DNA from 3 places in the Melaminivora jejuensis genome. Region 2 is predicted to be linked to each of the others. Evidence: predicted binding sites of a transcription regulator. Region 2 holds the regulator's gene; each other region holds the start of a gene.
What was found. Region 2 encodes HrcA, which represses chaperone genes, less so after heat shock. Its sites were predicted from a motif close to TTAGCACTCNNNNNNNNNGAGTGCTAA; they were not measured.
Positions count from the first base shown of each region.

Region 1: the regulator HrcA is predicted to act here: its motif matches at 2,222-2,248, upstream of rpoH (RNA polymerase sigma factor RpoH).
Region 3: the regulator HrcA is predicted to act here: its motif matches at 2,923-2,949, upstream of groES (co-chaperone GroES).

Region 1 is NZ_JACWIJ010000002.1:2,185,426-2,190,057, reverse strand. Features, by position in the region: gene IDM45_RS10400 (Bug family tripartite tricarboxylate transporter substrate binding protein) at 37-1,053, opposite strand; gene rpoH (RNA polymerase sigma factor RpoH) at 1,220-2,155, opposite strand; gene cutA (divalent-cation tolerance protein CutA) at 2,328-2,699, shown strand; gene IDM45_RS10385 (hypothetical protein) at 2,737-3,852, opposite strand; gene ftsY (signal recognition particle-docking protein FtsY) at 4,287-4,632, opposite strand, start outside.
Region 2 is NZ_JACWIJ010000002.1:2,018,047-2,022,678, reverse strand. Features, by position in the region: gene recN (DNA repair protein RecN) at 1-1,592, opposite strand, end outside; gene IDM45_RS09590 (NAD kinase) at 1,595-2,491, opposite strand; gene hrcA (heat-inducible transcriptional repressor HrcA) at 2,523-3,536, shown strand; tRNA gene IDM45_RS09580 (tRNA-Ile) at 3,608-3,684, shown strand; gene IDM45_RS17940 (SPOR domain-containing protein) at 3,798-4,632, shown strand, end outside.
Region 3 is NZ_JACWIJ010000002.1:3,675,704-3,680,335, forward strand. Features, by position in the region: gene pgi (glucose-6-phosphate isomerase) at 1-591, shown strand, start outside; gene groL (chaperonin GroEL) at 798-2,444, opposite strand; gene groES (co-chaperone GroES) at 2,540-2,830, opposite strand; gene IDM45_RS17170 (alpha/beta fold hydrolase) at 3,073-3,960, opposite strand; gene IDM45_RS17175 (branched-chain amino acid ABC transporter permease) at 3,992-4,632, opposite strand, start outside.

The sequences.
Region 1 (4,632 bases), 170 kb from region 2:
GGGTAGCCCCGCTCCCGGCCAAGGGGGTGGCGGTTTTTACTGCGCCGTGATCTTTTGCTCGCGGATCACCTGGCCCATGGCGGCAGTGTCGGCGCGCATCCGGTTGGCCAGGCCTTCTGCGGACGAGCCAACGGCCTGCCAGCCCTGCTGGAACATCTTCTCGCGCACCGCAGGGGTGCGGGCAATGTCGGCGATGGTCGCCGACAGGCGCGCCCGCACGGCGGCCGGCATGTTGGCCGGTGCAGCGAAAGCGTTCCAGATTTCCAGCTCGAAATCCTGGACGCCGGCCTCGGCCAGGCTGGGTACCTCGGGGGCCAGCGTGCTGCGCCCGGCAGAGGTCACGCCGATGCGGCGCAGCTTGCCGGCGCGCTCCTGCGCCAGCGCCAGCGCCGGCGGCAGCAGCGCCATCTGCAGTTGCCCGCCGCCCATGGCCGTGGCCACCTGCGGGTAGCCGGGGTAGGGCACGTGCAGCGGATCGATGCCGGTGCGTGCCTTGAGCAGCTCCGTGCCCAGGTGGCCCACCGTGCCCACGCCGGGCGTGCCATAGCTCCAGCGGTCGCCGGCGCCGCGGGCAGCGGCCAGGAAGGCCCGCGCGTCACCGTCTGCCGGCACGTCCTTCTGGCCCACGGCAGCCGTGAGCACCAGGGGCGACACGCCGATCAGCGACAGCGGCGCCAGGTCGCGCGCCGGGTCATAGGGCACCTGCGGATTGATCAGCTTGGCAATGGTCAGGTTGCCATTGATGAACAGGCCGATGGTGTGGCCGTCCGTGGCCTTGGCCACCGCGTCGGCGCCGATGTTGCCGCCGGCGCCGACCTTGTTTTCCACGATGACCGACTGGCCCAGCGCCTGCGCCAGCGGCTCGGCAAAGGTGCGCGCCGTCAGATCGGGCGAAGAGCCGGGCGGGAAGCCGACGATGATGCGTACCGTCTTGGCCGGCCAGCCGGGTGTGGCCGGAGCGTTCTGTGCGACGGCGACGCCGCAGGCGCCCGCCAGCCCGGCGGCAACGGCGAGGGTAAGCAAGGCGCGGCGCGCGGCAATGGGGCGGGGCATGGGCGGATCTCCTGTAGGAAAGGGAAAAAGCGGCAGACGGCACAGCGCAGCGCAGCGCCCGAGCGCCAGATGCACAACGCCATCTGCATAACGCAAAAAAGCGCGCATCCATGAAGGATGCGCGCCTCGATTATCCGCCTGCCCCGGGCAGCAGGCAGGCCGGGCGTCAGGCGTATTCGACCAGCGCCTTTCTCATCTTCTTCATCGCTGCGACTTCGATCTGGCGGATGCGCTCGGCGCTCACGCCGTACTCGGCGGCCAGCTGGTGCAGCGTCATGCCGCCCGAGCCGTCGTCGTTGACCTGCAGCCAGCGCTGCTCGACGATGCGCCGGCTGCGCGCATCCAGGCTGTCCAGCGCGGTGGCGATGCCGTCGGTGGCCAGCATGTCGCGCTGGCGCGATTCGAGCATGGCAGTGGGCTCGTGGCCGGTATCGGACAGGTAGGCGATCGGCCCGAAGGCCTGCTCGCCGTCATCACTGGGTGCTGGATCGAGCAGGATGTCGCCGCCCGACAGGCGAGTTTCCATCTCGATCACGTCCTCGCGCTTGACGTTGAGCTGCTCGGCCACCTGGTCGATCTCGCGCTCGGACAGGGTGTCGCGGTGCGTGTCGGCATCCAGCGCATCGGCCTTGAAACCCTGCTTCATGGAGCGCAGATTGAAGAACAGCTTGCGCTGCGCCTTGGTGGTGGCCACCTTGACCATGCGCCAGTTCTTCAGGATGTATTCGTGGATCTCGGCCTTGATCCAGTGCATGGCATAGCTGACCAGGCGCACGCCCTGATCCGGGTCGAAGCGCTTGACGGCTTTCATCAGGCCGACGTTGCCCTCCTGGATCAGGTCGCCGTGCGGCAGGCCATAGCCCAGGTACTGGCGCGAGATGGACACCACCAGGCGCAGGTGCGACAGCACCAGGCGGCCAGCGGCATCGACGTTGCCGTCATCGCGCAGCTCGCGGGCATAGCGCTGCTCCTCCTCCAGCGTCAGCAGGGGCAGGCGGTTGACGGCAGTGATGTAGGCGTCCAGATTGCCCAGCGGCGGCACGACGGCCCACGGGCTAGCGGGCGTGAGCGCGGCAGAGCCGGAGAGTGCGGAAGTGGTCATGAGCGGCGTCCTTGATCGTTGTATGTGTCGTCCGAAGGCCAGCAGGAATGGCTCAATCGGAGGATGTTAGCACTCTCTTGGATCGAGTGCTAAAGCCGAAGTTCCCGTGTCGCAAAGCGTGAAAATGCCGGCTTCGCGTGTCAATCTGGTTTTTCTCAACCCATCTTCTGCGATGTCTGCTGCCAATCCTGTCTCCGCACCGCCCACTGCCGCTGTCGGCCATCTGCCAGTTGCGCTGTGGCTTTTGACCACTACCGTGGCCAACCGTGACGATGCCCGCCGCCTGGCGGGACTGGTGCTGCAGCAGGCGCTGGCGGCCTGCGTGCAGATCCAGCAGATCGAATCGCACTACCGTTGGGATGGGGCGCTGCAGCACGAGGCCGAGTGGCGGCTGGACTGCAAGACCACCGCTGCCGCCTTGCCGGCCCTGTGCGGCCTGCTGCAGCACGAGCACCCCTACCAGGTGCCGCAACTGACGGCCCAGCCGCTGCACGCCAGTGCCGCCTACGGCGCGTGGGCGCAGGAGCAGGTGGCGCAGCCGTGACCCCGGGCCGCTCAGAAATCCCCCTTCGGGGCGCCCTTCAGACGCTCAGGTCGAGCTGCTGCACGTGGCCGACCCGGCCATCCTCGTACAGATAGGCGCTGGTGGCGCGCACCTGGCCCAGGCTGCGGTTGTCCGCTGTGCGCAGCGCGAACTCCGTGCCGGCGGCAGCCAGCGAGATGGCGCCGACGCCGACCTCGCGCAGGCTGCGCAGCGTGCCCGGGCCATCGGCGGACGGCGTCCACACGCGCAGCTGCTCGAAGACCTGGTCGTTTTCGTCGATCCAGCCATTGCCGTCGTCGTCGTAGGCCGCCAGTTCGGCAAAGCCGTTGCCGGTGCCCGGGCCGAACAGCTCGCTGCCGTTGTCGATGCGCTGGTTGCCGTTGCGATCCAACGCCAGAAAACCCCGGTTGCCGGCCAGCAGCGGCACCTGCTCGGCGTGTCCGTCGCTGTCCAGGTCGAAGGCAAAGCGCACGTCCTGCAGCTCGGCTGCCGTGCCGTCGAAGTTGATGACCAGCGGGTCGATCGGACGGGCGTTGCCCAGGCGCAGCGAGGTGTTGCTTTCCTGGCGAAAGTGGCGCTGCATCTGCAGCTCGATGCTGAAACTGACCTCACGCCCGTCGGTGGTGTGTATCGTGCCCTGGGCGGCCCAGCGGGTGCTCTCGCTTTCTTCCAGGACGTGGTGCTCGTCGTACTCCAGGCCCCAGTTGGCGGCCTGGGCAGCACTGGCCAGCGCGCGGCCCTCGCTGTCCGTGGGCAAGGGCTGCGCCTGGGCGGCGCCAGCCTCGACGCGGATCAAGTTGGCGCCCACGCCGGTCATGTGCTCGATGAGCTGGCTGATCATGCTCTGCAGCGGGCTGAGCTCCGAGCGCCACAGCGGCTGCTGCGCCCGATCGACGGCGCTGCCGGCCTGCAGGCCTTCTTCTCGCAGCAGGCGACGGGCTTCCTGGCTGATCTGCAGGGATGAGCGCACCAGCGCGGCCCCGGCCTGGCCGGCGGCGTTGGAGGCCTGCCCGCCGGCGGGCAGGGCAGCGCCCAGGGCCGCAGCGTCGGCAGGGCGCTGGCCGCTCCAGGAACGCAGACTGGCACTGTGGCTTTCCGTGCGGCTGGCGCTGTGCTCGGCCTGCCACTCCAGGGTCGATGCGGCAATCTTCATGGTGTGATCTCCCGGGGTTGCACGCGGGCGCGCACGAAAAAGCGCACGAGGCGTAAGAGCGTGTTTACGATCCCCGCGCGGGTGCGCGGGCGGTCTGCGGCGTTGCAAATCCTCGCGATAGCACGGGCTATCGCTGCGGTTTGCGCCTGGCAGCCCATCCCGATCCGCACCCGCGCCCCTGCGCGCGGAGATCGTAAACACGCTCTAAGTGCCTATCGGCCAGCTGCCGCCAATACTTGAGCGGCAACTTCCGGGAATAATGATGAAAAAGCCATCAAACCCTTGATTGGCAAGCGTTGGCAGCTATTGAAAGCGTAGCTGAAAGGGCGCTGTCCCGATGGCCCGCGCGCCGCCCTGCGCCGGGGGCGGTCGTGCGGTCAACGCCAAATGCACCACGCACCACGCGCTACGCGCCTCCATCCCCGGGCGCGCCCTCAGGCCAGCAGCGCCTGGGCGAACTCGCGTGCGTTGAAGGTCTCCAGGTCTTCCAGGCGCTCGCCCACGCCGATGAAATACACCGGCACGGGCCGCTCCTGGGCGATGGCCGCCAGCACGCCGCCCTTGGCCGTGCCGTCGAGCTTGGTCACGATCAGGCCGGTGAGCTGCAGCACATCGTCGAAGGCGCGCACCTGCGCCAGCGCGTTCTGGCCGGTGTTGCCGTCGATGACCAGCAGCACCTCGTGCGGCGCGCTGGCGTCGGCCTTGGTGATGACGCGGCGGATCTTGGCCAGCTCCTGCATCAGATGCGGCTGCGTGGGCAGGCGCCCGGCGGTGTCCACC
Region 2 (4,632 bases):
ACGCGCGCGTCGCCGCTGGCGCTGTGTACGCTGCTGGTGGTCTCCTGCGCGCCCTTGTGCTTGGCGACGACCAGGTGCTGGTCGGCGCAGGCGGCAACCTGGGGTAGATGGGTCACGGCCAGCACCTGGCGCGCATGGCCCAGCTGCTGCATCAGCCGGCCCACGGTCTCGGCCACGGCGCCGCCCACGCCAGTGTCCACCTCGTCGAAGATCAGCGTCGGCGCCTCGCCCAGCTCGCTGGTGGTGACCGAGATGGCCAGCGCGATGCGCGACAGCTCGCCGCCCGATGCCACCCGGCCAATGGGCCGCGCCGTCATGCCGGGGTGGCTGCTGACCAGAAAGGCCACCTGATCGACACCCTGCGGGCTGGGTTCGGCGACGCTGAGCTGCACTTCGAAGCGCCCGCCGGTCATGCCCAGACCCTGCATGGCCTGGGTGATGGCGGCGCTCAGCTGCGGCGCGGCCCTGGCACGCCGCTCGCTCAGCGCGCGTGCGGCCTTGTCGTAGGCGCTGGCGTGGCGCTGCTCGGCGGCTTCGAGCGCCTGCAGGTCGGCGGCGTCGTCCAGCCGGCGCAGCTCCTCGCGCCAGCCGGCCAGCAGCTGGGGCAGCTCCACGGGCGTGCGCCGGTAGCGGCGCGCCAGGTGCAGCCACTGCGCCAGGCGCGCGTCGAGCTGGGCCAGCTCCTGCGGGTCGGGGTCGGCATGGCGCAGATAGCCCTGCAGCGAATGCACCACGTCGCTGGCCTGGGCGATGCACGAGGTCAGCACCTCGCCCATGGCGCGAAACGCTTCGTCCACGTCCTCGTAGCCCTGCAGCAGCTCCTGCGCCTGGGCCAGCGCGCTCAGGGCGGCGCTGGCCATGTCGCCGCTTTCCTCGCCGCCCTGCAGCAGCGCCAGCGCGCCCTGGGCGCTGTCGATCAGCGCCTGGGCGTTGGACAGGCGGGCGTGCCGGGCGTTGAGCTCTTCCCATTCGCCCTCGGCGGGCTGCAGCTTGTCCACCTCGCCGATCTGCCACTGCAGGCGCTCGCGCTCCTGCGCCAGCGTGTCCTGCGCCTGGCGGGCGCGCTCCAGCGCCCGGCCAGCCTCGCGCCAGTTGCTCCACAGCGGCTGCAGGCCATCGGTCTGCACGCCGGCGTAGGCGTCCAGCAGGGCGCGCACGGCATCCGGGCGGGTCAGGCTCTGCCAGGCGTGCTGGCCGTGGATGTCCAGCAGATAGACGCCCAGGGCGCGCATCTGCGTGGCCGTCACCGGCGTGCCGTTGATCCAGGCGCGGCTGCGGCCCTGCACATCCACCGTGCGGCGCAGCAGCAGCGTGTCCTGCGCCTCGATGCCAGCCTCCTCCAGCCAGTCGGCCACCACCTGGGCGCTACCGGCGCTGTCCGGGTCGAACTCGGCGCTGATGTCGGTGCGCTGCGCGCCCTCGCGCACCACGCCGGCGTCGGCGCGCGCACCCAGGAGCAGCTGCAGCGCGTCGATCAGGATGGACTTGCCGGCGCCAGTCTCGCCGGTGAGCACGGTGAAGCCGGGTTGCAGCTCCAGCTCCAGCGCGCGCACGATCACGAAATCCGAGAGCGTGATGCGCCTCAGGGCCATGGTCAGGAACCTCCCTCGTTCCAGCGCAGCTTCTTGCGCAGGGTGGAAAAATAGCTCCAGCCGCGTGGGTGCAGAAAGCACACCCGGTGCGCCGAGCGGTGTACCAAGATGCGGTCGCCGTGCTGCAGCGAGGCCAGCGACTGCATGTCGAAACTGGCGCTGATGTCGCGTCCGCCCACCACCTCGATGGCCACCTTGTTGGCGTCCGACAGCACGATGGGCCGGTTGGACAGGGTGTGCGGCGCGATCGGCACCAGCACCCAGCCGGGGATCGACGGGTGCAAGAGCGGCCCGCCCGCCGACAGCGCATAGGCCGTCGAGCCGGTGGGCGAGGCGACGATCAGGCCGTCGGCGCGCTGATTGGCGACGAACACGTCATCGACCTCGATGCGCAGCTCGACCATGCCCGAGGTCGAACCGCGGTTGACCACCACGTCGTTGAGCGCCAGCGCCTCGAACACGCACTCGCTGCCGCGCATGACGCAGCCGTGCATCAGCGGGCGCACGTCCTCCTCGTACTCGCCGTGCAGGATGGGCTGCAGCGCCGCCTGGTAGCTGTCCAGCGGAATGTCGGTGATGAAGCCCAGCCGGCCCTGGTTGATGCCTACCAGCGGCGTGCCGAAGCTGGCCAGGCGCCGGCCCACGCCCAGCATGGTGCCGTCGCCGCCCACTACCAGGCACAGGTCGCACTGGCGGCCAATGCCATCGACATCCAGCGTGGCGTAGTCGGTCAACTCCAGGTGGGCTGCAGTTTCCTCCTCCAGCGCCAGCTCGCAGCCCTGAGCGATGACGAAGCGGGCGATGCAGTCGATGATCTCGCGCGAGCCGCTGGCGGCAGGGCCGGTGGCGGGGCGCTGGTATTTGCCGATGAGGGCGACGCGGCGGAAGATGGGCTTCATTGCCCGGAAATTACATCACTAAAATGCCCCGATGCTGGACGATCGTGCCAAGGTGTTGCTCAAGGCGCTGGTGGAGCGCTACATCGCTGAGGGCCAGCCAGTGGGCTCGCGCACGCTCTCGCGCGCCTCGGGGCTGGAGCTGTCGCCGGCGACCATCCGCAACGTCATGGCCGACCTGGAAGAGCTCGGCCTGATCGCCAGCCCGCACACCTCCGCCGGGCGCATCCCCACCGCCCGGGGCTATCGGCTATTCGTGGACACCATGCTCACCGTGCAAAAGGGCGAGTTCAAGGGCGAGCTGCCGGCGCTGCAGCTCATGCCCGAGCAGCCGCAAAAGGTGATCGCCAACGCCGCGCAGCTGCTGTCCAACCTGTCGCAGTTCGTCGGCGTGGTCATGGCGCCGCGCCGCGCCTCGGTCTTTCGGCACATCGAATTCCTGCGCCTGTCCGAGCGCCGCCTGCTGGTCATCATCGTCTCGCCCGACGGCGACGTGCAAAACCGCGTCATCTTCACCGAGGTGGACTACGAGCAGTCGCAGCTGGTCGAGGCGGCCAACTTCCTGAACACGAATTACGCGGGCCTGGCCATGGAGCAGGTGCGCGAGCGCCTCAAGGGCGAGGTCGAGCGCCTGCGCGGCGAGATCGGCGCGCTGATGCAGGCGGCGCTGAGCGCCGGCACCGAGATGAGCCAGTCGCAGGAGGAAGTGGTGTTCTCGGGCGAGCGCAACTTGCTGTCGGTGAGCGATTTTTCCAGCGACATGGACAACCTGCGCCGCGCCTTCGACCTGTTCGAGCAGAAAACGCAGATCCTGCGCCTGCTGGACATCTCCAGCCGTGCCGAGGGGGTGCGCATCTTCATCGGCGGCGAGAGCCAGGTCGTGCCGTTCGAGGAGCTGTCGGTGGTCAGCGCGCCGTATGAGGTCGATGGCCAGGTGGTGGGCACGCTGGGTGTGATCGGCCCCACACGCATGGCCTACGACCGCATGATCCAGATCGTGGACATCACCTCCAAGCTGGTCTCCAACGCGCTGAGCCACCGCAAGTGACGCCTGGCCCGGCCCGGCGCCCCTACAATGGCGGCCCGCCGCAGCCCATTCGGGGCCTTGCCGGCCCACCCGGGGCGTTAGCTCAGTTGGTCAGAGCAGGGGACTCATAATCCCTTGGTCGCAGGTTCAAGTCCTGCACGCCCTACCAATCAAATCAAGCACTTGGGCCGGTTCTTCGGGGCTGGCCCTGGTGCTGCGCGAAGCACGGCGCTGGCGCAACACCCGGCAACACCTGTCAGGCAGCGTGCCAGAATCCGCCGCATGAGTGCGAACCTCTCCTCATCCGCTGCCGACCCGCAGTTGAGCAAGCTCGAAGCCAGCGTTGCCGATGTGGGCCAGCAGCTCTACCGGGCTGCGCTGGGGCCGGTCAATGCAGACCGCTATCTGAACGCTTTTGCGCGCCTGGACGCGACCGGACGCCTGTTGCCCAGCTGGAACTGGGCCGCCGCCGTCTGCCCGCCGGCCTGGATGGTGTTCCGGCGCCTGTGGCTGGAGCTGGGAGCGTATCTGGCAGGCCTGGCCGTGCTGCTGCTGGCCGGCTGGGTGCTGCTGCGGGTGGGTGCCGGCCTGCCCGCGCCGGTGCTGGCTGGGGTGCTGCTGGCCGGTGGCCTGCTGGCCTGTGTGCTGCCGGGCCTGTATGGCGATGTGCTGGTGTATCGCCAGGTGCGCCGCCGGATTGCCCAGGTCGTGGATGCCGCACCCACCATCAGCGATGCCGTGGCCCGGCTGGAGCGTCAGGCAGCCACGAAGAACTGGCTGCTGGCCGTCGCTGCCGGCGCTGCGCTGCTGGCACTGGCGGCGCTGGCCGCCCTGTGGCTGGCCATGGGCGATGCAGTGCTCGACCAGGGGCCGGATCGCCTGGTGCATGAGCCAGTCGAGCCAGCTGGGCTGGCCCCGGCAGCAGCACCCTTGCCGCAGCCGCCGGCACCCGCCCTGGAGCCAACAACCGAGCGAGCGCTCGAAACAGCCATGGAACCGGCCACGGAGCCGGCGACGGCACCTGCGGCAGGAGCGGCTGCTGGATCGTCGGATACGGAACCGTCGGCGGCGCTGCCGGCCACAGCGCCCGAGGCCGCGCCGCCAGAGACCGCGGCCG
Region 3 (4,632 bases), 1.7 Mb from region 2:
GGCAGCCGCTGCATCGCGCCCTACAGCCACGGCCTGCGCCGGCTGCCGGCCTATTTGCAGCAGCTGGAGATGGAGAGCAACGGCAAGGGCGTGGACGCCGCCGGTGCGCCGCTGCCCTATGCCACGGCGCCGGTCATCTGGGGCGAGCCGGGCACCAATGGCCAGCACGCCTTTTTCCAGATGCTGCACCAGGGGCCGGATGTCATCCCGGTGGAGTTCATTGCCCTGTGCCGCCCCGGGCGCGATCTGCCCGGGCAGCACCCGCGCCTGCTGGCCAATGCGCTGGCGCAGGCGCAGGCGCTGATGCTCGGGCGCGATGCGCTGCAGGACGGGCATCGGCACTTCGGCGGCAACCGGCCCAGCACCTTCTTGCTGCTGGAGGCGCTCACGCCCGAGGCGCTGGGTGCGCTGATTGCCCTGTACGAGCACCGGGTGTTCGTCTGCGGGGCGGTCTGGGGCATCAACAGCTTCGACCAATGGGGCGTGGAGCTGGGCAAGGTGCTGGCGCAGGGCCTGGAGCCGCGCCTGGCCAGCGGCGATACGGCGGGGCTGGATGCATCCACCGCCGCGCTGCTGCAACAACTGCGCTGAGCCGGCGCCTGTCTTTCTCCCCCACCCCACCCTCTGCCGCGCGCGGGAGAGGGAGCGAACCGGCACCATGACCCGCCGGCCCCCATTCCCGCCTTCCCCCACAGGGGAAGGAGCAAAAAAACCCCGCCGGTCTTGCAACCTGCGGGGTTTCCTTTTTGCCGCAAAGGGCAGGGGGCGAGCGGCCACCCGGGCCGCTCAGGCCGGCATCACATGCCCATGCCGCCCATGCCACCCATGCCGCCCATGTCGGGCATACCGCCGCCGGCGGCTTCTTCCTTCGGTGCCTCGGCGACCATGGCCTCGGTCGTCAGCAGCAGCGAAGCCACGGACGCGGCGTTCTGCAGCGCCGTGCGGGTCACCTTGGTCGGATCCAGGATGCCCATCTCCAGCATGTCGCCGTAGGTGTCGTTGGAGGCGTTGTAGCCAAAGTTGCCCGCGCCTTCCAGCACCTTGTTCACGACCACCGAAGGCTCGCCGCCGCCGTTGGCCACGATCTCGCGCAGGGGCGATTCGATGGCTTTGAGCACCAGCTTGATGCCGGCGTCCTGCTCGGCGTTGTCGCCCTTCAGATCACCGATGGCCTGGCGTGCGCGCAGCAGCGCCACGCCGCCGCCGGCCACGATGCCTTCTTCCACAGCAGCGCGGGTGGCGTGCAGGGCGTCTTCCACGCGGGCCTTCTTTTCCTTCATCTCGACCTCGGTAGCAGCACCCACCTTGATCACGGCCACGCCGCCAGCCAGCTTGGCCACGCGCTCTTGGAGCTTTTCGCGGTCGTAGTCGCTGGTGGCTTCCTCGATCTGCACGCGGATCTGCTTGACGCGCGCCTGGATGTCGTCGGCGTTGCCGGCACCGTCGATGATGATGGTGTTTTCCTTGCCCACTTCGATGGTCTTGGCCTGGCCCAGGTCGGCCAGCGTCACCTTCTCCAGCGACAGGCCCACTTCCTCGGCGATGACCTTGCCGCCGGTGAGGATGGCGATGTCTTCCAGCATGGCCTTGCGGCGGTCGCCGAAGCCCGGCGCCTTGACGGCGACGACCTTCAGGATGCCGCGGATGGTGTTGACCACCAGGGTCGCCAGGGCTTCGCCCTCGACTTCCTCGGCAATGATCAGCAGCGGACGGCCGGCCTTGGCGACTTGCTCCAGCGTGGGCAGCAGGTCACGGATGTTGCTGATCTTCTTGTCGAACAGCAGCACGAAGGGGTTGTCCAGATTGGCGGACTGCTTCTCGGGGTTGTTGATGAAGTAGGGCGACAGGTAGCCACGGTCGAACTGCATACCCTCGACCACGTCCAGCTCGTTGTCCAGGCTCTTGCCGTCCTCGACGGTGATCACGCCTTCCTTGCCGACCTTGTCCATGGCGTCGGCAATGATCTTGCCCACCGACTCGTCGGCGTTGGCCGAGATCGAGCCGACCTGGGCGATTTCCTTGGAAGTCGTGGTGGCCTTGGACTGCTTCTTGAGCTGCTCGACCAGGGCGACGACCGCCTTGTCGATGCCGCGCTTCAAGTCCATCGGGTTCAGGCCGGCGGCCACGTACTTGGTGCCTTCGCGCACGATGGCCTGGGCCAGCACGGTGGCGGTGGTCGTGCCGTCACCGGCGATGTCGTTGGTCTTGGAAGCCACTTCCTTCACGAGCTGCGCGCCCATGTTCTGCAGCTTGTCCTTGAGCTCGATTTCCTTGGCCACGGACACGCCGTCCTTGGTCACCGTGGGGGCGCCGAAGGAGCGCTCCAGCACCACGTTGCGGCCCTTGGGGCCAAGGGTCACTTTCACGGCGTTGGCCAGGATGTTCACACCCTCGACCATGCGGGCGCGGGCTTCGCCGCCGAACACTACGTCTTTTGCTGCCATTTTTCTATTCCTGAATTTGGTTCAAATCGGCTGCAAACCCTTGCTGGGCAAGCGTGAGCAGCTATGAAAATTGATGCGGTGTGCGCTGGGGAGAATTACTTCTCGACCACGGCGAACAGGTCGTCTTCCTTCATGACCAGCAGCTCGTCGCCGTTGATCTTGACGGTCTGGCCGCTGTACTTGCCAAACAGCACGCGGTCGCCGACCTTGACGCTCATGTCCATGCGGTCGCCGTCCTCGTCGAACTTGCCGGGGCCGACGGCGATGACTTCACCCTGATCGGGCTTCTCGGCAGCGTTGTCCGGGATCACGATGCCCGAAGCGGTGGTGGTTTCGCTCTCGATACGCTTGACGATCACGCGATCGTGCAGGGGGCGAAGATTCATGGCTCTCTCCTGTGTGCAAAAAGGTTGGGGTCAAACAAGGCGCCCGCTGGTTGGCGGGCGCTGGGGTCTGGGGTTGCAGCAGGCGGGGCTTGTTAGCACTCATCTGCTTCGAGTGCTAATGATAGGGGCATTTGGCGCGCTTTCAAGAGGCGCTGCGCCCAGGAGAGGGGCTGGACGGGCAGATACCGCCCAATTTTTTGAATCAAATCGGGCTTTTGCCCTTACTGGACAAGCGCTGCCAGCTATGCTTTTTGAGATGCTTTGGCCAGAAAAGCATCGACCAGCGCATAGTGCTGCGGCACGTTGAGCGCCGGGGCGTGGCCGCAGCCCGGCACTTCGACCACCTCCAGCAGGCCGCGCGCGCCCGGGCCGCGCGTGCGCATTTCGGCCACGGTGCCGGGCAGCACCAGGTCGGAGTCCACGCCGCGCAGCAGCAGCACCGGTAGGGCCAGCGCGTCGTAGTGCTGCCAGATCAGGTAGTCGTCGTCATGCGCCGTGAACTGGCGCACCATGGCCGGGTCGTAGTGCGGCGTCAGGCGCCCGTCGGGCAGGCGCCGCGCCGAGGTCTCGGTGAGGTGCTGCCACTGCGCGTCGCTCAGCCAGCCATAGGGCGCATAGACCTGGCGGAAAAAGGCTTCCAACTCAGCCATGGTGGCAAAGCTGGGCGGCTGGCCGGCGTAGGCGCGGATGCGCGCCAGTGCCGCCTCGGCCAGTTGCGGCGCGTTGTCGTTGAGCAGCAGGCTGCGGATGCGCCCGGCCAGTTGCGGCTCGGCCAGGCCGGCGGCGCACAGCGTGCCGATGGCGCCGCCCATGGAGGTGCCGATCCAGTGCGCCTGTCCGATGTCCAGGCGCTCGAACAGCTCGGCGGCCAGACGGGCATAGAAGGCCAGGCAGTACTCCTGGTCGGGCCACGCCGACCACTGGCTCAGGCCGCGCCCCAGGGTGTCCGGGCAGATGACGCGCCAGCGCCCGGCCAGGTGCTGCGCCAGCGGATCCATGTCGCGCCCGGTACGCGCCAGGCCGTGCCAGGCGATGACCACGGGCGCCTGCGGATCGCCCCATTCCGTGTAGTGAATCTCATAGCCGGCGCAGGTGGCGTAGCGCGAACGGGGAGTGCAGGAAGTGCTCATGGTCGAAAGCCTTGGATAGCCGCGAAACAGGTCAGGCGCTGCGCCGGTGCAGGGCCGCCGCGCGCAGCCGCCCCACCACGCCGGTGGGGAAGTAATAGACCGACAGCACGAACAGCAGGCCCAGCCACAGCAGCCAGCGGTCGGGCGAGAGCAGGGTGGACAGCCAGGGCAGGGCGGCGGTGGCCTCGTGCCCCAGGCGCAGCAAGTCCTGCAGATAGCTTTGCGCCACCAGGAACAGCACCGCGCCGATGGCCGCGCCGTAGATCGTGCCCATGCCGCCGATGACGACGATCAAGAGCACGTCCATCATGATCTCGAAGGACAGCGAGGTGTCCGGCCCGTTGTAGCGCAGCCAGATGGCCAGCAGGCAGCCGGCCAGCGTGGCAAACAGGGCGGACAGCACCGATGACAGCGTGCGATAGATGACTACGCGATAGCCGATGGCTTCGGCGCGGAACTCGTTTTCGCGGATCGCCTGCAGCACCCGGCCAAAGGGCGAGTTCACGATGCGCAGCAGCGCCAGCACCAGCGCCAGCGCGACCACGAACAGCAGGTAGTACGAAACCAGCCGCCCGTCGATGGTCACGCCCAGGAAGTCATCCTCGAAGGGCTCGAAACTGGGCGACAGCAGCAGGGGCATCCGGAACGTCAGCCCGTCCTCGCCGCCGGTGA